DNA from 4 places in the Staphylococcus carnosus genome. Region 4 is predicted to be linked to each of the others. Evidence: riboswitches for the same ligand, from Rfam matches in the RefSeq annotation. Region 4 holds a riboswitch; each other region holds the start of a gene.
The links. A riboswitch is a leader RNA that binds a small molecule or an ion and turns the genes downstream of it on or off. The one in region 4 is predicted to bind S-adenosylmethionine.
Positions count from the first base shown of each region.

Region 1: another riboswitch for S-adenosylmethionine. It lies ahead of DYE31_RS10200 (methionine ABC transporter ATP-binding protein); the one in region 4 lies ahead of DYE31_RS10775 (MetQ/NlpA family ABC transporter substrate-binding protein).
Region 2: another riboswitch for S-adenosylmethionine. It lies ahead of DYE31_RS12530 (aminotransferase class I/II-fold pyridoxal phosphate-dependent enzyme); the one in region 4 lies ahead of DYE31_RS10775 (MetQ/NlpA family ABC transporter substrate-binding protein).
Region 3: another riboswitch for S-adenosylmethionine. It lies ahead of DYE31_RS01410 (methionine ABC transporter ATP-binding protein); the one in region 4 lies ahead of DYE31_RS10775 (MetQ/NlpA family ABC transporter substrate-binding protein).

Region 1 covers NZ_UHCT01000001.1:2,097,640-2,103,282, reverse strand. Annotated here, with positions in the region: gene DYE31_RS10230 (nitroreductase family protein) at 1-277, shown strand, start outside; gene DYE31_RS10225 (thioredoxin family protein) at 334-657, opposite strand; gene DYE31_RS10220 (arsenate reductase family protein) at 802-1,158, shown strand; gene gcvH (glycine cleavage system protein GcvH) at 1,315-1,695, shown strand; gene DYE31_RS10210 (toprim domain-containing protein) at 1,975-2,337, shown strand; gene DYE31_RS10205 (thioredoxin family protein) at 2,334-2,633, shown strand; SAM riboswitch class I at 2,689-2,795, shown strand; gene DYE31_RS10200 (methionine ABC transporter ATP-binding protein) at 2,893-3,918, shown strand; gene DYE31_RS10195 (methionine ABC transporter permease) at 3,911-4,606, shown strand; gene DYE31_RS10190 (MetQ/NlpA family ABC transporter substrate-binding protein) at 4,640-5,464, shown strand.
Region 2 covers NZ_UHCT01000001.1:2,560,471-2,566,113, forward strand. Annotated here, with positions in the region: gene DYE31_RS12525 (cyclase family protein) at 1-416, shown strand, start outside; gene DYE31_RS12530 (aminotransferase class I/II-fold pyridoxal phosphate-dependent enzyme) at 1,125-2,285, opposite strand; SAM riboswitch class I at 2,383-2,494, opposite strand; gene DYE31_RS12535 (hypothetical protein) at 2,605-3,276, opposite strand; gene DYE31_RS12940 (hypothetical protein) at 3,370-3,543, opposite strand; gene DYE31_RS12540 (hypothetical protein) at 3,558-4,487, opposite strand; gene noc (nucleoid occlusion protein) at 4,622-5,464, opposite strand; gene rsmG (16S rRNA (guanine(527)-N(7))-methyltransferase RsmG) at 5,511-5,643, opposite strand, start outside.
Region 3 covers NZ_UHCT01000001.1:337,960-343,602, reverse strand. Annotated here, with positions in the region: gene gmpC (dipeptide ABC transporter glycylmethionine-binding lipoprotein) at 1-687, opposite strand, end outside; gene DYE31_RS01415 (methionine ABC transporter permease) at 711-1,370, opposite strand; gene DYE31_RS01410 (methionine ABC transporter ATP-binding protein) at 1,372-2,388, opposite strand; SAM riboswitch class I at 2,507-2,613, opposite strand; gene DYE31_RS01400 (YSIRK-type signal peptide-containing protein) at 3,237-5,643, opposite strand, start outside.
Region 4 covers NZ_UHCT01000001.1:2,213,749-2,219,391, forward strand. Annotated here, with positions in the region: gene ybaK (Cys-tRNA(Pro) deacylase) at 1-270, opposite strand, end outside; gene DYE31_RS10765 (hypothetical protein) at 388-747, opposite strand; gene DYE31_RS10770 (lactate/malate family dehydrogenase) at 1,045-1,998, opposite strand; gene DYE31_RS10775 (MetQ/NlpA family ABC transporter substrate-binding protein) at 2,020-2,838, opposite strand; SAM riboswitch class I at 2,942-3,048, opposite strand; gene norA (multidrug efflux MFS transporter NorA) at 3,173-4,339, opposite strand; gene DYE31_RS10785 (DUF1361 domain-containing protein) at 4,649-5,266, shown strand; gene DYE31_RS10790 (hypothetical protein) at 5,263-5,538, shown strand; gene DYE31_RS10795 (SLC13 family permease) at 5,624-5,643, opposite strand, start outside.

The sequences.
Region 1 (5,643 bases), 120 kb from region 4:
AGTTATGATTGTTAAAAGAGATCCAAGACAAAAAGAAAATCTTGAAAATCATTTAGCGTTTGGAACATATGCACAAAATCTCATGCTTTTACTTTATGAAGCAGGAATTGGAACATGTTGGAAGTCGCCTGAGTACATCTTTTCTCCTAAAGTAAGAAAAGTATTAGGCGTACAAGCTGACGAAGATTTGGTTGGATTTTTATATTTAACAGATTTAGAAGGAAAAATCCCTCCGAAAAAACCACGTCACACTGAAAGTTTTATTTCGGAATATTAATTTTAAAACGGGCTGTGATTCACATAGAAATCACAGCCCGTTTTTGTTGTCTGTATTTATTTGTTGAATGTTTCACTTAAGAAAGATTCTACTTGTTCAGGAGATTTAGCATTTGCAGAATGTAAATGTGCTAGTTTGTCTCCATATTGGAAAACTAATAAGCTAGGGATACCCATCACTTCATTTTCTTGTGTTACTTCTTCAAGTTCATCACGATTAACTGAATACCATTTGTATTCATCATATTTTTTGATAATAGGATCAATCCACATATCCATAGCGCGACAATCGGGACACCAACCTGCTTCGAATTTAATAATTACAGGCTCAGCACTTTGAATAATTTTATCAAAATCTTCACGTGTTTTAATAGCTTCCATTATTCGTTCTCTCCTTCAATTAAATTATCGTACCTTTATTATAACTAATGTTTAGCAAATCTAAAAAAATTTTAACCTATAAATTAAAGCGTTTTAAATGATAATTTGGTATATTATAAACAAAGTTAAAGGAGGTCAATATTTGTGATTAGATTTTATCAGTATCAAAATTGTACAACATGTAAGAAGGCTGCCAAATTTTTAGATGAATATGGCGTAAGTTATGAACCAATTGACATTGTGGAGTTAAACCCCAATAAAAGAGAATTACAAGATATTATTGATAAGACCGGCGTCGAGATTGATAAATTATTCAATAAGCGCGGAGGTAAATACCGTGAATTAGGTCTTAAAGATCGCTTAGATGATTTATCAGACGATGAAAAACTGGATTTATTGGCTTCGGACGGTATGTTAGTTAAACGTCCATTAGCGGTTTCAGGTGATAAAATCACTCTTGGTTTCAATGAAAAAGAGTACAAAGAAACATGGGTGAATTAAGGCTTGATTCTCTAAGAAATCATTGCAATGGAAATTTGCATAATTAAATTAACCAAAAAATATAAAAAATTAAAAGATGTCTATAAATAGTTGAATGAAAAGGCTTCATATGGCATCATTGAAATGTATTCATTTATTTTATAGGAGGGGATTCGTGTGGCAGTGCCAGAGGAATTAAAATATTCAAAAGAACATGAATGGGTAAAAGTTGAGGGCGATACAGTAACAATCGGTATCACTGAATATGCGCAAGGAGAACTTGGCGATATTGTATTCGTAGAATTACCAGAAACTGAAGATGATATTGAAGAAAGCGAATCTTTCGGTAGCGTGGAATCAGTTAAAACTGTATCTGAATTATATGCACCTGTATCAGGTTCTGTTGTAGAAATCAATGAAGAATTAGAAGACAGCCCTGAATTCGTTAATGAATCACCATACGAAAAAGCTTGGATGGTGAAAGTGAAATTAAATGATGAAAGTCAATTAGATGACTTATTGTCAGCTGATCAATATAAAGAAATGATTGGTGAATAATTTATATTGATATGCAACTCCAGGATACTTTGTATTTTGGGGTTATTTTTTTCGCTATTTTGGATATAACTAATTATATCGGTAAAGTGCAGATACTTAACAACATCTACATAGTGTGTGAAACATAAACAAGTTTCATGCAAAGCAATAAGTGTCTGCGTTAAAATATAGTTATAAGTTTATGATTAAAACTAAATATCGATACGTATTTCTTAACTTAAGCACCACGTTTGCAAGTATTATGCAATGATATCACGAGAGTATTGGAGTGTAGTGAATATGGCATTGTTAGATAAAGTAATCGTTGTTGAAGGTAAGACAGATAAAAAGCGTGTTCAAGAGGTGATAAACGAGCCTGTTCAAATCATGTGTACACACGGGACAATGGGAATTGATAAGTTGGATGGTATGATTGAATCCCTATATGAACGCCCAGTCTTTATCCTTGTGGATGCAGATAAAGAAGGTAATCGTATCCGACAATGGTTTAAACAATATCTTTCAGAAAGCGGGCATATCTTTGTAGATAAAACATACTGCGAAGTGGCACGCTGTCCTAGACCTTATCTTGCCAGAGTGCTTAGAAAATACGGATTTGAAGTAAAAGAAGAAGCTCCTGTGAAAGGATTAGTTTATAGATGAGTACGAGTAAAGAAGAGCGGACAGATATTACGCAAAACTTTGATAAAGATAAACATCTTATCTTCGGATATACTCCGATGTGCGGAACTTGTAAGATTTCAGAACGCATGCTAGACATTGCGAATGAGATTTTACAGTTGCCTGTTACAAAGGTTGATTTGAATTTTCATGCAGACTTCAGTGAACAATATCAAATTCAATCTGTTCCCGTATTATTGATAATGTCCAAAGATGAAGAAATGAAGCGTATTTACGCATTTCAATCTGTTCCATATTTATTAGAAAATTTAAAATAGTTATTGACTATCACTGAGTGAAGTGGTAGGATAAAAATCAATTAAATAGTGTTATCTCTTATCAAGAGAGGTGGAGGGATGTGCCCTGCGAAACCCGGCAACCGTCTTTATATAGAAATGGTGCCAATTCACAAAAAGTTGAACTGCTTTTGAAGATGAGAGAAAGAAATTTTAAATTGCTTTCTCTTTATTGCTATAAGCAGCGATAAGAGAAAGCATTTTTAATTTGGTAGTGTAAGCAAGGAAAGGGGAGTATAGGGTGATTCAACTAAAACAAATCGTCAAACGGTATAAGACGAAACATCAAGATGTACTAGCTGTTGATCATGTCGATTTAGATGTAGCTGAAGGTACTATTTATGGCGTTATCGGGTTTTCAGGCGCTGGTAAAAGTACTCTTGTCAGAATCTTAAATTATTTAGAAGAACCAACTTCAGGCGAAGTGATTATAGACGGAGAAGAATTAGGTAAGCTTTCTAAAGCACAATTAAGAAAGAAACGTCAAAAAGTCAGCATGATTTTCCAACATTTCAATTTATTATGGTCAAGAACTGTGTTGGACAATATTACATTTCCATTGGAAATTGCTGGGTATAACCGTCGTGACGCTGTGAAAAGAGCAAAAGAACTTGTTCAATTAGTAGGTTTAAGCGGACGGGAAAAAGCATATCCTTCTGAATTGTCTGGAGGTCAAAAACAAAGGGTCGGTATTGCAAGAGCATTAGCAAATGATCCTAAAGTCTTGTTATGTGATGAAGCAACAAGTGCGTTAGACCCGCAAACAACTGATGAAATTTTAGAACTGCTTTTGAAAATAAGAAAAGAACAAGATTTAACAATTGTGATTATTACTCATGAAATGAACGTTATTAGACAAATCTGTGATGAAGTTGCCGTTATGGAAAATGGACGTGTGATTGAGCGCGGAAATGTCAAAGAAGTATTTGAAAATCCTCAACATCAGGTTACTAAGCGTTTCGTTAAAGAAGGCTTAAATGATGAATTTGATGAGTCAATCGAAGAATTGATTCCAGAATCGCAAGATGGTTATATTCTTAGATTTAATTTTGCAGGGGAAGAAACAACTGAACCTATTGTGTCCTTTATTACTCAAAAATATAATTTAGATGTAAATATTTTAGAAGCAAATATTCGTCATTCTAAAAATGGACCTATCGGTTTCTTGATTGTACATATTGCAGGATTGAAAACTGAATATTTCGAGGAGTTCAAAAATGAACTGGAAAGTCATAATGTGAACGTGGAGGTGGTACGTCATGGATAAGTCATTCAGTGATATTTTGCAAGAAATGATAACGATGCCTAATGTGCAGTGGGATCAAGTATGGCAAGCTTCTCTTGAAACATTATATATGACGGCTATTTCGACAGTGTTTGCTTTTGTTATAGGTTTAATTTTAGGCGTATTGTTATTCTTGACGGCTAAGAGTACTTCACCAGCAGCAAAAGTTTTCTATCAAATTGTGTCATTTATAGTTAACTTATTCAGAGCGATTCCATTCATTATTTTAATCTTATTGTTAATTCCGTTTACAAGTTTGATTTTAGGAACTATTAGTGGACCGACTGGTGCATTGCCAGCGTTAGTCATTGGAGCCGCTCCGTTCTATGCGCGTTTAGTGGAAATTGCTTTTAAAGAGATTAACAAAGGTGTTATCGAAGCTGCACGTTCAATGGGGGCTAATACTTGGACAATTATCAGAAAAGTATTAATTCCAGAAGCTCGTCCAGCATTGATTTCAGGTATAACTGTAACTGCGATTGCTTTAGTTGGTTCAACTGCAGTAGCTGGTGTTATCGGTGCAGGCGGTTTAGGAAACTTAGCATATTTAACAGGATTCACAAGAAACCAAAATGACGTTATTTTAGTTTCTACTATCTTAATTTTAGTATTCGTGTTCATCATCCAATTTGTGGGTGACTGGGCTACAAATAAAATAGACAAGCGTTAATAATTATTTTAAATTTCAAAAGGGGTAAAGCAAATGAAAAAAATTATTAGTATTTTAGCAGTTTTAGTATTAACAGCAGCATTAGCAGCTTGTGGCAACAAAGACAAAACGAGCAGTGAAAATTCGAAAACAATTACAGTAGGTGCATCACCAGCACCACATGCTGAAATTTTAGAAAAAGCAAAACCAATCTTGAAAAAAGAAGGTTATGACTTAAAAATTAAAACAATCAATGATTACACTACACCAAATAAATTAGTGGATAATGGCGAATTGGATGCCAACTTCTTCCAACATACACCATACTTAAACACTGAAAAGAAAAGTAAAGGTTATAAACTTGTATCTGTAGGTAATGTAGAATTAGAACCAATGGGTGTATACTCTAAAAAATATAAAAGCTTAAAAGACCTTCCAAAAGGCGCTACAGTATATGTATCAAACAACCCTGCTGAAGAAGGACGTTTCTTGAAATTCTTCGTAGATGACGGTTTAATCAAATTGAAAAAAGGCGTTAAAATTCAAGATGCTAAATTCAGCGATATTGTAGAAAACAAAAAAGATATTAAATTCAACAACAAACAATCTGCAGAATACTTACCGAAAATTTATCAAAACCAAGATGTTGATGCAGCTATCATCAACTCTAACTTTGCTATCGAACAACATTTAAGTCCTAAAAAAGATTCAATTGCGCTTGAAAAACCAAAAGACAATCCTTACGCAAACTTAGTAGCTGTTAAAGATGGCGATCAAAATAAGAAAAAAATCAAAGCTTTAATCAAAGTTTTACAATCTAAAGAAATCAAAGATTATATTAATAAAAAATATGACGGTGCAGTAATCCCTGCCAAATAATATAATGATTTTCTTACTCCTCTGACCTGTTAGGTTGGAGGAGTTTTTTCTTTTGCAATCGGAAGTAGAATGCTTAACTTGTTGAAATTTGTCAATATTATTATTGTGACAAAAATATTGGAAATGATAATTAGCCGTAAGAAAATGAGAATGAGAAAGAATTATTTTAGTGAATTAAA
Region 2 (5,643 bases), 350 kb from region 4:
TATTAGAATGGGAAGACCAGCACGGCCGCATCGAACCCGATTCATTCGTTGCGTTCCGCAGTGATTGGTCAAAACGCTGGCCGAACGTTGAACAATTTGAGAATAAAGATGCTGAAGGCAATCCTCACGCTCCTGGATGGGCATTAGACGCATTACAATTCTTACTTGAAGAACGCGGCGTTAAATCAGTAGGACATGAAACTTTTGATACAGATGCTTCTGTTGATGTCGCAAAACACGGCGACTTAATCGGAGAGCGTTATGTATTAGGTCAAGATACATTCCAAATCGAATTGTTAACAAATCTCGATCAACTCCCTGAAAGAGGGGCAGTGATTTATACAATCAGCCCTAAACCTGCAGATGCGCCTGGATTCCCTGTCCGTGCATTTGCAATCACTCCAGAAAAGCAGTAATGGACAAGCGATCATCTATTAAACTGCAGCCATTATGAGTGAAACGATTAAAATAAACATATCGGCTACATGCCCTGGGTCCACAGGAATTGGGGCATGAATCGCCATTGTTCTTAAACCCGATTAAGAACATTCTTTTCATTATCTGGTATATATCTTCACCCGATAAGGATATATACTGAATTTCATTTATTGCCACTTCCCGATAAACGGCAATAACCTAACTCCTTTTACTAATTATAAAAAGAAGACACTGGATATATGGCAGCACCTCCCACCACCCCGTGTGTGTTGTAGCCGTATATCCAGTGTTCTATTTTTTTGAAGATTATTCCTAAAATTTATATATAGTAAAATAATGAGAGATGAAACAACTTTTGTTGTCTCACCTCTCATTTTTTTCGTTGTGCTTTTGTAACTTTCAAAGTGATTTACACAGTAACTTTAACAGTCGCTGCTTATTTATTGTTAAAGAAAGACAATAAATAATAGTCGATTATGCACCCAACATAATCGACTATTTCAATAAGCCTAAGGTAGAATATGGCTCAGACCATACGCCTAACATTTTTACACTCAGTCTTCTTTACCAGGACGTCTGAATGTTTTTTATTACACCTGCATAATAGCATCTTTTGTAACTTCTTAGAATTATAATATGTGGCTGAACTGCCTAAAATGTAGTTTCTGTTTGGTATTAATTTACAGTTATTTTTTATACATAGGGCTAAGTGATTTCAACCGCTTCGCTGCTTCATCTAATTGTTCATCGTCTAACGCAAGAGAAACACGTACATAATGATTGCCATTATCGCCAAATGGAATACCCGGGGCAACTAATATTGACTGATCTTGTAATAGGAATTCCACAAATTGTTCTCCAGTATAGCTTTCAGGTGTCTTTAACCATAAGAAAATACCACCTGTCATAGGTTCATATGGAATAGCACCTTCATCTAAAATAGCAGTAAAGCGATCTCGACGTTTTCTGAACACTTCACTTTGTTGTTCTAAAAAATCATCATAATTATTCAAAGCAAAAGTAGCCGCATCTTGTAATGCACCGAACATGCCAGCGTGGTGATGTGTATGATATTTCTTCAATGCTTGAATAACATCTTTATTCCCCAATGCAAAACCAACACGATAACCTGACATATTATATCCTTTAGACAGCGAGTAGACTTCTATCGCTACATCCTTTCCATCTTTTGATTGCAAAATACTTGGGTTTTTATGATCAAATCCAAAGGCAGCATAGGCAAAATCGTGTACGATTTTAGTTTGCGTTCCTTTGAATTTTTGAATCGCTTCATCGAACACTTCTTGTGTTACTGTAGAGCCTGTCGGGTTATTCGGATAAGTTAAATAGATGAGCTTCGTTTGTTTCAAGATATCCTCAGGCACTTTATCCCAATCGGGCTGATAATTCGGAGGTTCTAACTCTAATGCATAGGGATGCGCATCCGCAAATAAAACGCCAGCCAGATAATCTGTATATCCAGGGTCAGGCAGCAATACATAATCTTCTGGATTAACAATACAGTTCGGTAAGCCTACCAGACCATTTTTAGTGCCGTATAAAATACATACTTCATCATCTTTATCTAATTCAACGCCATATTGACGTTGATAAAAATCGACAATTGCTTGTTTGAACGTTTCTTTTCCATGGAACGCGCCATATTTCTGGTTTTCAGGAAGTCTCAAAGCGTCCGCAAATTCATCGACAATTCCTTTAGGTGTTTCTCCATCTGGAATACCTACTGCCATGTTGATGAGAGGAAGCGGTCCATGTTCAATTTTTCTTCCCATTGTTTTTCCAAAATAACTATCCGGTATCTTAGCTAATCTTCTTGACATCACCATTCATAGTTCCCCCTTTTATTTTGATAGATACGTCATACTTTTTTCAAAAAAAGCTATATGTCACTGTATAAGCAACATATAGCCTACTATGTATATGCACCTATCTTTCAAGTTGTACTTGTTGGATGAAGCACAGTGAGGTCAGTCTAAATAACCTTCTGTTGCTGAAGCTTCATAGGGCCAATTCCCTCTGCTTCTCTTGATAAGTTTGATTAATATAATTAACGTCTCTCATTGTACTAAAAATTCTGACATTTTTCAATTATAGTAAGGAGCATAAAAAACTCCACAACATATAAGCTGCAGAGTTTTATAAATATTATTCCGGTTGTCCTTTAGAATCAAATTTTTCTACTGAACCGTCGGAATTAACGATATACGAACCTGCAAGGTTGCCAGACTTATCCACGAATGAGAAGCCCCAACTTCCATCACTCTTTTGTTCAGGTTCTTTATACGTATAAGTGCTTGTATCTAATTTATGACCTTCGTAGTCTTCCACTTTATCAATCACATTAGCACGTGTTACTGTGCCACTTGAACTCGTGCTTTCTTTAGCGTTGCTTTCAGAAGAAGAATCAGACTTGCTGCTTGTTCCTACTTCAGGCGTTTCACTAACCGAAATCATATTTACCACTTTAGAAAAGTTTGGATTATCCTTATATTTTTCATACAAGTCTTTAAGGTTATAAATTGCACCGTAATCCAATAATTGTTGGTACGTATTTGTTCCTTGCTCAGGCATGATAATGATTTGTGAATCTGTCATAGCCATCATCGTAAGGTAGTTACCTTTTGATTCATATGACTCATAAACATCCATATTAGAAGGCTGTCCTGGTACTTGTCCATCAAATGTTCTTTGGAATTTAATATTTTGGATAGATTTTTGTACCTTTTTCAAACTATCCAATTTCTCATAACTATGGTTTAATAATTCTTCTGCTGAAATGGTTGTTTTTGCATACTTTGAATGTCCCACTGCAAACATTGCTAAAGCAATCTTATCTTTGTTAGTGAGTTGTTTAAAGCTTTTGATATTATCAGATGTTTTTTCTGATTCGGAATTATCTTTTTCACTATTCTATTCTGAAAATCTTTCTTTATTGGTTTGTTTTTCAGAAGTTTTATTATCCTTATGCTTTGCTTCTTGTTTATTATCTTTTTTGCTGTCTGATGATTTATTGTCACTGTGCCCGCATCCTGAAAGTAAGAGGGCTAACGTTGCAGAAGCAGCAAACAAATACTTCATTTTCATCTGTTGAAGTCCTCCTATTCAGGTTGTCCTTTAGCATCAAATTTTTCTACTGAACCATCTGAATGAACGATGTAAGACCCTGCAAGTTTGCCTGACTTATCTACAAATGAGAAGCCCCAACTTCCATCACTCTTTTGTTCAGGTTCTTTATACGTGTAAGTGCTTGTATCTAATTTATGACCTTCATAGTCTTCTACTTTATCTATCACATTAGCACGAGTTACTTTTTCTCCAGAGTCTGATGAACTGCTTTTGCTGTCACTGCTTGAATCATCCTCTTTTGGTGCAGGCTCAGCTGATTCTGTAAAAGTAATAAGATTTGCTACTTGTTGGAAATTTCTATCTTTATATTGGTTATAAAGATCTTTAACGTCATATAACCCACCAATATTTACTAACTGTTGATATGGATTAATCCCTTGCGTACCCGAAATTAAAACTTGAGTATCACTCACTCCAATAACAACAACCGAAGCTGCCTTAGAATTATTTGAATAATAAAAATCCATATTTTGAGGTGCGCTTGGAATATATTTAGGCACATCTTCAACTTTAGATAATTTTAATTGTTGAATTGTACGTTGAATATCCCCCCCATTTCCATTTTGAACATAACTATGATTCAATAATTCACTAGGAGTGACTGTAAAATCGGCTGATTTAGGTGCGTATAATGCCAAAGCGACCTTTTCTTGAGGTGTAAGTTGACTCACAGGTTTAACGTTTGAATTTGACTCTTTTTTAGATTCAGAACTTTTACTAGATTGATTTTTATTCGTTGAGCTTGATGTTGAATTTGATTCTTTTTTCTCAGTTTTTTGATTATCGTCTTTTTTAGTCTTTTCTTCATGCTTAGTATCGTTGTCCGATTTTTCTTGCGAACCGCAACTTGCTAATAAAATAGTAAGTGCTGCTGTAGCAGAAAATAGATGCTTAATTTTCATGATTGCTATTTCTCCCCTTTATATAATTAAGATACACTCTTAATTATATAAAAAAGGGTGGACACATTGTATACTTCTAATTAGTTTTTTTAAAACAATTTAAAAAAAGTCACTCGCACAGTAGCGAATGACTTTTATCGTTTATAAACTCTTATTTTTATTTCTAAATAATCATCACAATCACGTTCTTTTTGTTCTATATGGATACCGCTTTGTTCTATTTTATCTAAGCTGCTTTGAAGTGTTTCGCGTGCGTTTGTTAAGTCTTTAGCAAATTGGAATGGCTTAGCTTTTACTTTTTCAGGACCAACCAGGCTTTTCACCCTTGCTTCTGTTTGTTTAACATTCAGATGCTGATCGATAATCGTTTGAACCATTTCTTCTTGTTGTTCGAAAGTTAAGCTCAGTAATGCTCTAGCGTGGCGTTCTGTTATCTTTCCTTCAGAAAGTTTTTGTTTCACTTTAGGCGCAAGCTTCAATAAACGCAATTTATTTGCAATAAAGCTTTGGCTTTTGCCGACACTTTGTGCCAATTCACTTTGTGTTGTATCTCCAAGCTCTAATAACTTTTGATACGCTTCAGCTTCTTCAACAGCTGATAAATTTTCACGTTGAATATTTTCAATCAATGCTACAACAGCAGTTTCTTCATCTGTCATTTCACGAATGATGACATCTGCATAAGCCATTTGATTAGTACTCAATGCTCGGAAACGACGTTCTCCTGCAATGATTTCAAACATACCTTCTTCAATCGGACGCACGACAATGGGTTGAAGCAGTCCATGTTCTTGAATAGATTCAGCGAGTTCATTAATCTTATTCTGATCAAAAACTTGTCTCGGCTGATATCGATTCGGCACAATGCGCTCAATTTGAATGGATTCAACATTATTATTACGTTCTTCTTCTGTATAGCCTGTGATATCTTCGTCTTTATTTGTTAAACCGAATAGTTTAGAAAAAGGCTTTTTCATTGTCCATTCTCTCCCTCTAAATATACTTATATACTAATATTTATTTCTATTTTAGTAAAGGAGATTTATTAGGCGTACCTGCTTTTCGTGGATACTTTTTCGGTGTTTTACTGCGTTTTTCAATAATAATCATTTGACGTTCTCCTGCATCACCAGGTAATTCAAATGTTTCAACCGCT
Region 3 (5,643 bases), 1.9 Mb from region 4:
AACTGCAATGATGTTGATGTAAGGTTTAGAAGTATTTGTATTATCTTTTTCTAAGAAGATCGGGTCTTTTTTAGGATCTAATCCTGATTTTGATGCAACACCGTTATTAATAACTGCGATATCAACATCATCTAAAGAACGTGCTGTTTGTTGTGCATCAACTGCTTTAATATCTAGATCTTTTTTGTTTTCAACGATATCTTTTTTACTGCCTTTTAAACCAAAGTCTTTAGAAAGTTTGATATAACCAGCACTTTCTAATAATTTCAATGCACGTGCTTGGTTAGAAACGTCATTAGGAATAACAACTTTTGCACCTTTTTTCAAATCTTTAATATCTTTGATTTTCTTAGAATAAATACCCAATGGTGCAAAAACTGTTGTGCGGATTGGTGTGATATGTGTACCTTTGTTTGCTTTTTCATATTCATGTAAGAATGCGAAGTGTTGGAATGCGTTCATGTCGATATCCCCATCATTTAGCGCCTTGTTCGGTACGTTGTAATCAGAGAACTTCTTGATTTCAACGTTGATTCCATCTTTTTTCGCAAGTTCTTTTACTTTATCCCATACTTTCGTATCATCTGATGCTACCCCTACTGTCACTGTCTTGTCATCTTTTTTATTGCCGCCACATGCAGCAAGTACAACGACTAATGCCATTAATAATACTAATAATTTTTTCATATCCTAAATACCCCTTTGTTTGATTAATTTCTGCGAATTTTCTTAGCTAAGACATTCCCGAGAGATTGAATCAGCTGAACCATAATCACTAAGATAACTACTGTAATCACAATGACGATAGTATCAAAACGTTGATAACCATATGCTAATGCCAAGTCACCAATACCACCGCCACCTACTGCACCTGCCATTGCTGTTGAACCGATTAAACCAATAATCGCAGTTGTAATCGCTAAGATTAAAGAGCCCAAAGCTTCTGGCATTAAAAAGTAACGAATAATTTGGAAAGGTGAAGCGCCCATTGCATGTGCCGCCTCAATTACACCTGAATCTACTTCTAACAAAGAGTTTTCAACCAAACGTGCAATATAAGGTGCAACATATACTGTTAATGGTACGATAGCTGCTGCTGTCCCGATTGATGTTCCTACAATCAATTTTGTGAATGGCACAATCGCAATTAACAAAATAATGAATGGAATAGAACGGAAGATATTAATAATCGGGTTCAAGATATGGTAAACTGCAACATTTTCCCAAATTCCATTTTTCTTTGTAACAACAAGCAGAATGCCTAATGGAATTCCGATTAATGCACCGATTACTAATGAAATCGAAACCATCAATAACGTTTGATAAAGTGCTTCCCATAATTGAGATGAATCTAATGATGAACCTAGCATATTATCCAACCTCCTCATATTCGATGTGATGTTGTTTCAAGTAATCATATGCATGCTGTTTCTCTTCATCAGAACCTTTAATACGTAATGTCAGATATCCCACTGAAGTATCTTGAATATCAGACATAGAAGCATAAATCACATTAACATCTAAATTGAATGTTTTAATCAATGTCTGGATAACTGATAAACCTAATTGAGAACCTTCCATATAAACTTTCACATCTTGATAATTTTCATCTGTCGGTAACTGATGTATCATCTTGTCACTGATATCAGTACTGATGACAGTAGAAACAAAGTTCTTAGCCGTTTTAGTTTTCGGATGGCTGAACACGTCTAGCACAGTGCCTTTTTCGATAACTCGACCCTGTTCCATTACAGCAACCTTGTCACAAATTTTTTGAATAACACTCATTTCATGTGTAATTAATAAAATTGTAACTTCAAATGTTTCATTAACGCGTTTTAAAAGCTGCAAGATAGAATCAGTTGTTGCTGGGTCTAATGCACTCGTTGCTTCATCACACAACAAAATTTTAGGATCTGTTACAAGTGCTCGTGCAATCGCCACTCTTTGTTTTTGACCACCTGAAAGTTCATTCGGATATTGTGTTCCTTTATCTCCAAGACCAACGAAATCAAGCATTTCCTCTACTTTCTCTTTTATGTATTTTTTGTCTTTGCCTTCAAGAATTAATGGCATTGCCACATTACTGAATACTGTTTTTGAGTTTAATAAATTGAAGTGTTGGAATATCATGCCAATATTCTTTTTGACTTTGCGTAATGATTTCTTGCTATATTGATCTATACGATGTCCATCGACAATAACTTCTCCAGACGTTACATCTTCAAGCTTATTTACCATTCTGATTAATGTACTTTTACCGGCACCACTATAGCCGATGACACCATAGATTTCTTGACGTTCTACAGTAAAACTGACATCTTTCAAAGCTTGAATTTCTGTTGAGCGCTTATGGAATGTTTTAGTGACATCCTTGAACTCAATCATTGAATAGCCCCCTCTGATAATTTGAAATAAATGAATTTTGCCTCTATTTAGATTTTTATTTTGAAAAATAAAAATTCCGGGGACAATGAAACAAGTCCTCGGAATAATATATCGGCTCGTCTCATCTTTACAGCTCCGCTGTAGGAATTGGCACAGTAATCATTTATAACTGATCCTGCTGCCGAGGTTTCGTAGGGCCTGTCCCTCCACCTCTCTGGATAAGAGTTTATGTATTCAATTCATTTATTTATATTCCATATATTACATTACTGAGTGAAAAAGTCAACATTAATTTTTAGAAAATTGTTAATTTCAACTTTATTCTAAACACTACAGCAGTAAGCGTTTGCAAGTATTCAAATCAATGATAAAAATGCTTAAAAACAGTTCATTTACCAGTTTTGTTTTTCTCTATCTTTTCAAAAATAAAATTGATTAATACTGTTAAAACTAAAGCTACTATTACGTTGATAACAAGCTTAATTAGAAAAGTTACCCAATTATTCGTAGTAAAGAAATTTTGTATTATAAAGCCTATTCCAAATACTAATATCAATGTAATCGTAAATCTGACCTCTCCGGATACTTTCATTCATCTTCGCTCCTTTGTATATTCTATGTTCACTTTATCATATGATATAACTCACTTTCATGGCTTTAATAAATGCATGGTTTCGTTTATATATTTAGATAGTATCAATTGATCAAACAATATATAAACCGAATATAACGTCAGTTACGTCAAGAAATCGCAACAACAATATATACACTATAATTTGAATTAACAGTATTCATCATAAAAAAAGAACCAGGCATTAAAGCCTGATTCTCAAAATTAAAACATATATTTAATTTTTATTTTTACGACGTTTCATACCAAATACCATTGCTGTTCCTAAACCTGCAAAGATAGTACCATACAACATCGGTGCTGTATTATCGCTACCTGTATTCGGCAATGCTTTCACTTTTTGTTGAGGTTGAGCTGATTTTGTTTTATTAGCCTTTTCAACTTTAATATCTGTATTTGTTTTTCTAGTTGTGTAACCTCTATTCTCATCTGTTACATGATTACCTTCGTTATTATCTTTTTCTACTGAAGGCACTTTTGTATCAGTATTCGGCTGTTCTGGCACAAATTGATCACCTGAATTATTAGGGACAAATGGTGTATAGCCTCCTGGTTGAGTAGGTTCTTTCGGTGTTTGCGGACCAGGTATGTTTGGTGTTTCAATCTGACCATTCGGATCTACAGGAACACTTGGTTGCACTGGTACACTCGGTTGTACTGGTACACTCGGTTGTGCTGGCACACTTGGTTGTGCTGGTACACTTGGTTGCACTGGTACACTTGGTTGTGCTGGTACCAATGGAATCATCGGAATAGATACTGATGGTTGTATTGATTTTTGACATGGAACAATTACACGTGAATTATCGCCACATTGTAAAACAATATTTCCAACAGTGTCGTAGTAATAACCTACAATAATAACAGGCTGACCATTCGGACAACATGGAATTTCAATTTTACGTCCATCACTCAAACAAACAACGTGCGTATTATAAGCGTCAATATAGTTATTAACAATAATAACAGGTGTATATGGTTGAGCATCTCTTCCATCTCTACCGTTTAGACCATCACGTCCATCTTGGCCTTTCAAGACTGTAATTGTATTACCGTCACTGAATTCAACGATTGTGTTACCATCTTTATCTGGATGTGAATTTTTCACAGTTACAGATATACCATCTTTTCCTTTTGGAATTGTAATTTCGCGGCCATCACTGAATACAACAATAGTATTACCATTCGGATCTACTTTTTGTCCTGTTACTGTAATCGATTTGCCATCAACACCATCTTTGCCATCTCGTCCTTTTAAGACAGTGATAACATTACCGTCAGTAAATTCAACAACAGTGTTGCCGTCTTTATCTAGATGAGAACCTTTCACTGAAACAGATCTGCCATCTTGGCCTTTTGGTACCGTGATTGATTTGCCATCTTTACCTTTTGGTACAGTCACTTTAGAACCATCACTGAAGTCAATAACTGTATTGCCATCTGCATCTGGTTCAGCTTTAGTGATTGTCACAGATTTGCCATCTTTACCTTTAGGAATATTAATTTCACGACCATCTGAGAATGTGACTTTTGTAGAGCCGTCAAGTTGTACTTCAGTTCCTGTAATAGTTACAGAAGTACCATCATCACCTTTATCACCTTTGTCTCCTTTAGGAATTGTAACGCTGCTTCCATCGCTGAATGAAACCACTGTATTGCCATTTGGATCTTTAGTTGTTTTAACAATTGTTACAGAGTCTCCAGCATCACCTTTTGTTCCTTTAGGAACAATAATTTCGTGTCCATCACTGAATGTGACCTTAATATCTCCACTAGGTAATGTTTCGTTGCCTGTAATAGTGATAGATTTACCATCGATACCATCTTTAGCTTTTGGAATTGTGACTTTAGAGCCATCTGAGAATGTGACTTCTGTATTGCCATCTGCATCCGGTCCTACATTTTGAACAGTAATCGATTGACCACCTGCTCCTTTATCTCCTTTAGAAATAACAGCTGTACCGCCATCGCTGAAGTGGATAACTGTATTGCCATCTGCATCTTTTTCAGTGCTTGTAACTGTTAACGGTTTAGCATCTTTACCATCAATACCATCTTTACCTGCATCGCCTTTAGCGCCTTTAGGAATAGTAATTGCGCTGCCATCTGAGAACGTTACTACTGTGTTGCCGTCTGCATCTGGCGCTGTACTTTGAACAGTAATTGATTTACCGTCTTTGGCTTTCGGAACAGTTACTTTTGTGCCGTCACTAAATGTGATTTCAGTATTACCTTCTGGTGTTTGCGTAGATGCTGTAACTGTTAACGGTTTAGCATCAGCACCATTTTGGCCTGCCGCACCTTGAGCGCCAGTATCACCCTTGTCTCCTTTTTCTCCTTTTGGAATTGTCACTTCTTTTCCGTCAGAGAAAGTCACTTTAGTATCGCCATTCGGCTGCGGTTCTACTTTTGCGACAGTAACCGAATCACCTTTGTCTCCTTTATCGCCTTTCGCGATTGTGATTTCATGACCATCTGAGAAGGTCACTTTCGTGTTACCCTCAGGTGTTGTTTCAGTATTTTGAACTGTTACAGATTTACCGTCTACGCCATCTTTTCCTTTCGGAAGAACAACTTTAGATCCATCAGAGAAAGTTACCACTGTATTGCCATCTGCATCTGGA
Region 4 (5,643 bases):
TAGAGGTAATAGATGTAATTTCTTTTCTCCTACTGCTTGTGCTGCATGTTTCATATTTAAGTTACCTTCAACTGGAATAACAAACACGTAAGGATCGTGATTATTATTAATAAAAAGCAGCGTTTTAAATACTTGTTCTGGAGAAGCACCTATCAATTCAGCTACTTCTTGACCTTCTATATGTTCTTTTCCCATTTTAAAAGTGCGGACATCATATTTGATACCTTCATTTTCAAGTATACGCATTGCATTCGTTTTCTTTTGTTTCATATCTTTCACCTCACACCACAAATATAGCATTTTAAGTCCTTTAAAAGATACTCACCTTACATTAGTAATATTTTGGACAAAAAAACAAGGCGCCTGACATTATGTAAACATTCGCACTTAGCGAAGTCTTGTGTCCTGGGCACCTTGTGACGTAAGGTCTTCCAATAAATAGTGACTCATTTTCAAGTTGACAGATGTAAGTGAGATTACAAATGTCTTGTCTGCATTTTGTTTTTCAGTATGTTGCTTACTTTCTGATTGTGTCTGATGACTGATGTCATTTCCAGCAACCGCACTATAAGTCGGCGGTGCTCCATTATCTTTTGTATCATTTGAAGAAACTTGTTCCCCCTGCATAAATGTTGATACGCTGTTTTGGAACTTAGCAAGTTCAGATTCATTAGATACTAAGACAAGTAGAAAAACCAGACAACAAGTCAGAATCCCAACATAAATCCATAAAATTACTGTTTTCATTCTACTTCCCTCATAGTTCTATCATTGTGTTTACAATATTAACACAGAAATTATGCCAAATCTTTATGTAGTATGCTATTTAAACCAAATGTAATATACGTAATAAATGTAACACAAAAGATACTTTTGAAAAGGTGACACTCCTTTTTTATGTAACTGTTTTCATCGTTGATGTTTAAGCTTTTTTCTCAAAATAAAATACGTACTTCACCATTATTAAAGTAAAGTACGTATTTCTTGATTCATTTTTAATTCAGTTATGTTACAAACTTTCAACAAAGCTTATAAGTTTGTTGTTTAAGATATGTTTTCAATCTCTTTATGTGCCTGTGCTACAGCTTCTGTAATGAATATATGCGCATCTTTAAGTTGTTGGAGTTCATCAGAATTAAGAGAAATCGGCAGGCGTTTTACAATACCGTTTCTATCTATTAAAGATAACAAGCTGAGTGCTCCTCCAGTCAATTCATATTCTCCATTCACAGAAGCACTGACGGGTTCGATAGGATGTTCATCCAATAAAATGGCTTGTGCCAACTGTACAGCTGATCTGGAAATTGCTGAATTTGTCCAACCTTTCTTCTTGAATACTTCAAAAGCGACTTCATCGATTCGTTTGGAAACTGCTTTTTTATCAATTGGTGTACTTCCTGTTAATGTTTCAAATTCAGGAAGCTCAATACCAGCAATACGCACTCGACTCCAAATCGGCACTGCATGCGAACCGTGTTCACCTAATACAAATGCTTCAACATTTTTTGGATCAACTTGATAATGATCTGCAATCAAAGTACGAAAACGCGAGGATTCTAAATTAGTACCCGTTCCAATGACTTTATGTGCTGGGTAACCCGCTTCTTGCGCAATCAACGTCATAGCATCTACTGGATTTGAAATCAAAATAGCGACCGCTTCTTGGGTAACCTCAGATAATTTTTGAAAAACTGAATGCACGATTAAACTATTAGCACGTGTCAACAACGTTCGATCTGCCATCTCTGGTGTAGAAGGTGCGCTCGCCGATACGATTACGATATCAGCATCTGATAAATCTTGATACGTCCCGCTATAAATATTGACATGATGTGTATGCCCAAGGCCTTGCAAATGGCGATGATCAAGTGCTTCACCTTTCGCCAAGTCTTCATTTGTGTCTATCAGGACAATTTCTGAAAAGATTCCTAAATATTGTGCATCCGTTAATACTTGGCTTCCTACACGTCCTGTCCCGATAATTCCTAATTTTGTCATTTGATTACCTCCAGTTGTCAGTTATTTTGCTTCATATGGAACAACATCTTTTCCATATTTTTTCTCAATGAAGTGCTTCATATCTTTAGATTGCAAAACTTTAATTAATTCTTGGAATTTCTTATCGTTTTTATGCCCTTCTTTTACCGCAAGGATATTCGCAAATGGTGATGATTTATCTTCCATCACAATCGCATCTTTAGAAGGTTTCAAACCATTGTCCATTGCATAGTTGGAATTCATAATCACAGCTGCACCTTCTCCGCTTTTATACGTTTTAGGTAAGAATTCTGCACCTTGCTGATTATTGAATTTCAGATGCTTTTTATTTTCTACAATGTCATCAAATTTAGCATCTTCAATTTTGACACCTTTTTTAATTTTCACTAACCCTTCATTAACAAAGAAAGATAAGAAACGACCTTCTTCAGCTGGGTTGTTTGAAACATAAATTGTAGAACCTTCAGGGATATCTTTAATATTTTTATATTTTTTACTATATACGCCCATTGGTGTCGTAAAGACTTTGCCTACTTCTTCAATTTTGTATCCATGAGACTTTTTCTCTGCATTTAAATAAGGTACGTGCTGGAATAAGTTAGCATCTACATCGCCTTTATCCAACAATTTATTAGGCACTTTATAATCATTGACGACTTTGATTTCTAAGTCGTACCCTTTTTTCTTCATTTCTTCTTTCGCATGTTCTAATACTTCACCGTGAGGCGCTGGCGAGGCTGCTACAGTAATTTTCTTATTCTCTGCACTTTTACTTTGACCGCAAGCTGCAAGTGCGAATGCGATGACTACTAAAGTTAATACGCTTATTAATTTTTTCATGTCAATGGACACCATCCTATGTAAGAGTTCTCCAAATTAATCAAATCTTACATCACGATGAAAAAAGACTTCCCCCTTTAAAAGAGAAAGTCTTAATTACTTTCTCTCATCTTCATAAGCTTCTTTTGCTTAATGTGAATTAGCACCTTTTCGTTATACGATGGTTGCTGGGCTTCGTCGGGCACATCCCTCCGCCGCTCTGGATAAGAGTTTGATTAATTGAATTATTTTTATCCTATCATTATCAATTAATACCGTCAATTAGATTTTTAATTTTTCTGAAAAATAACAACAGATAATAAGGCTGAAACATTTAATGTTTCACACCTTATATTCAACCTTCTTGAGTTTGTTTTTTACTTCTAATTGTTTTCTCAACAAATATAATAAATATTCCTAATAACATGACAGCAATCGACATATACAACGGAAATTCAAAATCAAAATCATACAAGACACCCGCAACTAAAGGACCAATAAAGTTACCCATACTGGTAAAAGTCGAGTTCAATCCACCCGCTAAACCTTGGCGATCTCCTGCAATATTTGAAAAATAGTTGGTAACTGCTGGACGAATCATGTCAAAACCAATAAATACGATAAAGCTGATAAGCATTATTGACCAATAGCTATGCGCAATAATTAAAAAGAATAAGACTAAAGCCGAATAAAATAATGCAAATTGAATGAATGTCAACTCTTTAAAGTATTTCATAAATTTATCAAATAAAAAGATTTGGAAAACTGCACCTAAAATACCGCCGCCTGTAATTGAAATTGAAATATCCTTAGGCGTATAGTGCGCTTTATCTGCTGTATAAAGCGGGAATAATGTTTCAAAAGCTGAAAGACCAAAAGCTAATACAAAAGTAATGATCACTGGCGTAATAAAAGCCTTAATATTAATTTTGGCTAATTCTTGCGGCTCTATTTGAGTAAAACCATCTGTTGTTTGACGTTTCGCGCCATGTATAAAGAAAATAGAACAGATGAAAGCTGCAATACCTAAAGTTCCTGCGAAATAGAATGGTAAGCGATGTGAAAACTCTGCCATAAATCCGCCAAGTCCAGGACCTAATATAAATCCAGAGTTGATTATGGCCGACATATATCCAAAGTTTTTCGCTTTATCTTTAGCAGGAGAAATATCTGCAATCATCCCTGTAACACCCGGCATTACCATACCTGCACTGAAACCGCCGATAATTCTTGAAATAATTAATAAAGTATAACTGCTGCTCATCGCAAAAATAAACTCAGAAACTGAGAAAAGAACGAGGCCAATACAAATAATTAATTTTTTACCTAATTTATCTGCTAAGTTACCGCCAAATGGTGAAATAACCATCTGCGCCAATGCAAAGGCCGCAACAAGAATTCCTAAATCACTTCCATTTAAACCAAGATCTTTTAAGTATACCGGTAATACAGGTACAACTAATCCAATCCCTAAGAAAACAAGAAATATATTAAAATATAATGTGATTAATTGCTTACTCATGATGTCCTCCTTTATTGCTTATTTGCACCTAAATTTTTATGACTACCCATTATACACCATGGACTGCCTAACGCTCAATAGATACATTTTATAGCAATATTGCAATTCTTATTATTATTCCCTAAATGAAAACACAAAATTCATCCCTTTTATATCACAATTTAGTTAGGATGCTATTGCCCTTTTAAATTGATATCACGTTCAAAACTCTGTAACATAAACAAATAAGTCTGACTGATTTAAACAAAAATACGATTGATATAAATTAAAATTATCATTACGAGAGAAGAAAGAAAGAAGGCATCAATTATGCAATCACGTTATATTGCTAGAATACTCTTTGTGCTATTACTATTATTAACTTTACCTTTAAATCATTTCTATAATTTTATGGCACTTAATCTCTTTTTAGCATATATACCTTTTGAATTAGTACTACTACTTCCATTATTTGTACCTAAAAGAAAATTTGAATGGCCATTATTTATTGTCTTCGCTGTAATCTTTATATTAATACTTCCAAATACATTCTATATGGTTACAGATCTCATTCATCTCAATCAATTTGGTTTCGATATTTATCATGGTGCACGTCCAACGGAATGGATGTATTTTACATTCTTAGTGTCAGGCGTCTTGTTTGCACTTTATTTATATGCACTTATCAATATGAAACTACTGCATTTAACAGATAAACCTGTGTTTAATTACCTCATTGTAATTATCTTGGTTTTCACAAATAGTTTAGGCATATTCATGGGCCGGTTTTTACGCTTGCACACAGTCTATTTAGTCAACCAACCTTTTTCCATCTTCCGTGATGTGATGACTTTGCTTGATTCTAGAGGTGTATTCTTTATCTTTTTGATGACAGTACTTCAATTTCTATTCTTGATTTTAATTAAAGGAGTGCGAATGGTAAAATGACAGTCTACCTAGGAATATTTTTAGCCATTATCGTTTTATTCCAAATGATAATTGGTCATCTTATCCGTAAAATCGGGTTTTCATATCCAGTCAGTATTGGGCTTATGTTCTTACCACTTGGAATCGGGTTATTTTTACTACAAATAACTTATTATGAACAGCACTATCCGAATTGGGAGGTTCCAATTGGTGCCAAACTACGATTAAAATATATGTATTTACTGACTTTCTTTGAATATATAGCATTATATGTATGTTTTTTTGTTTTTTAAACAAAGCAGCGCACAGACAGTTAACAAAACTGATCTGTGCGCTTATTTTTTATTAAAAAGTAAGTTTTTATTGTCTTATTTGATTTTAAATAAGTCCCAACCATT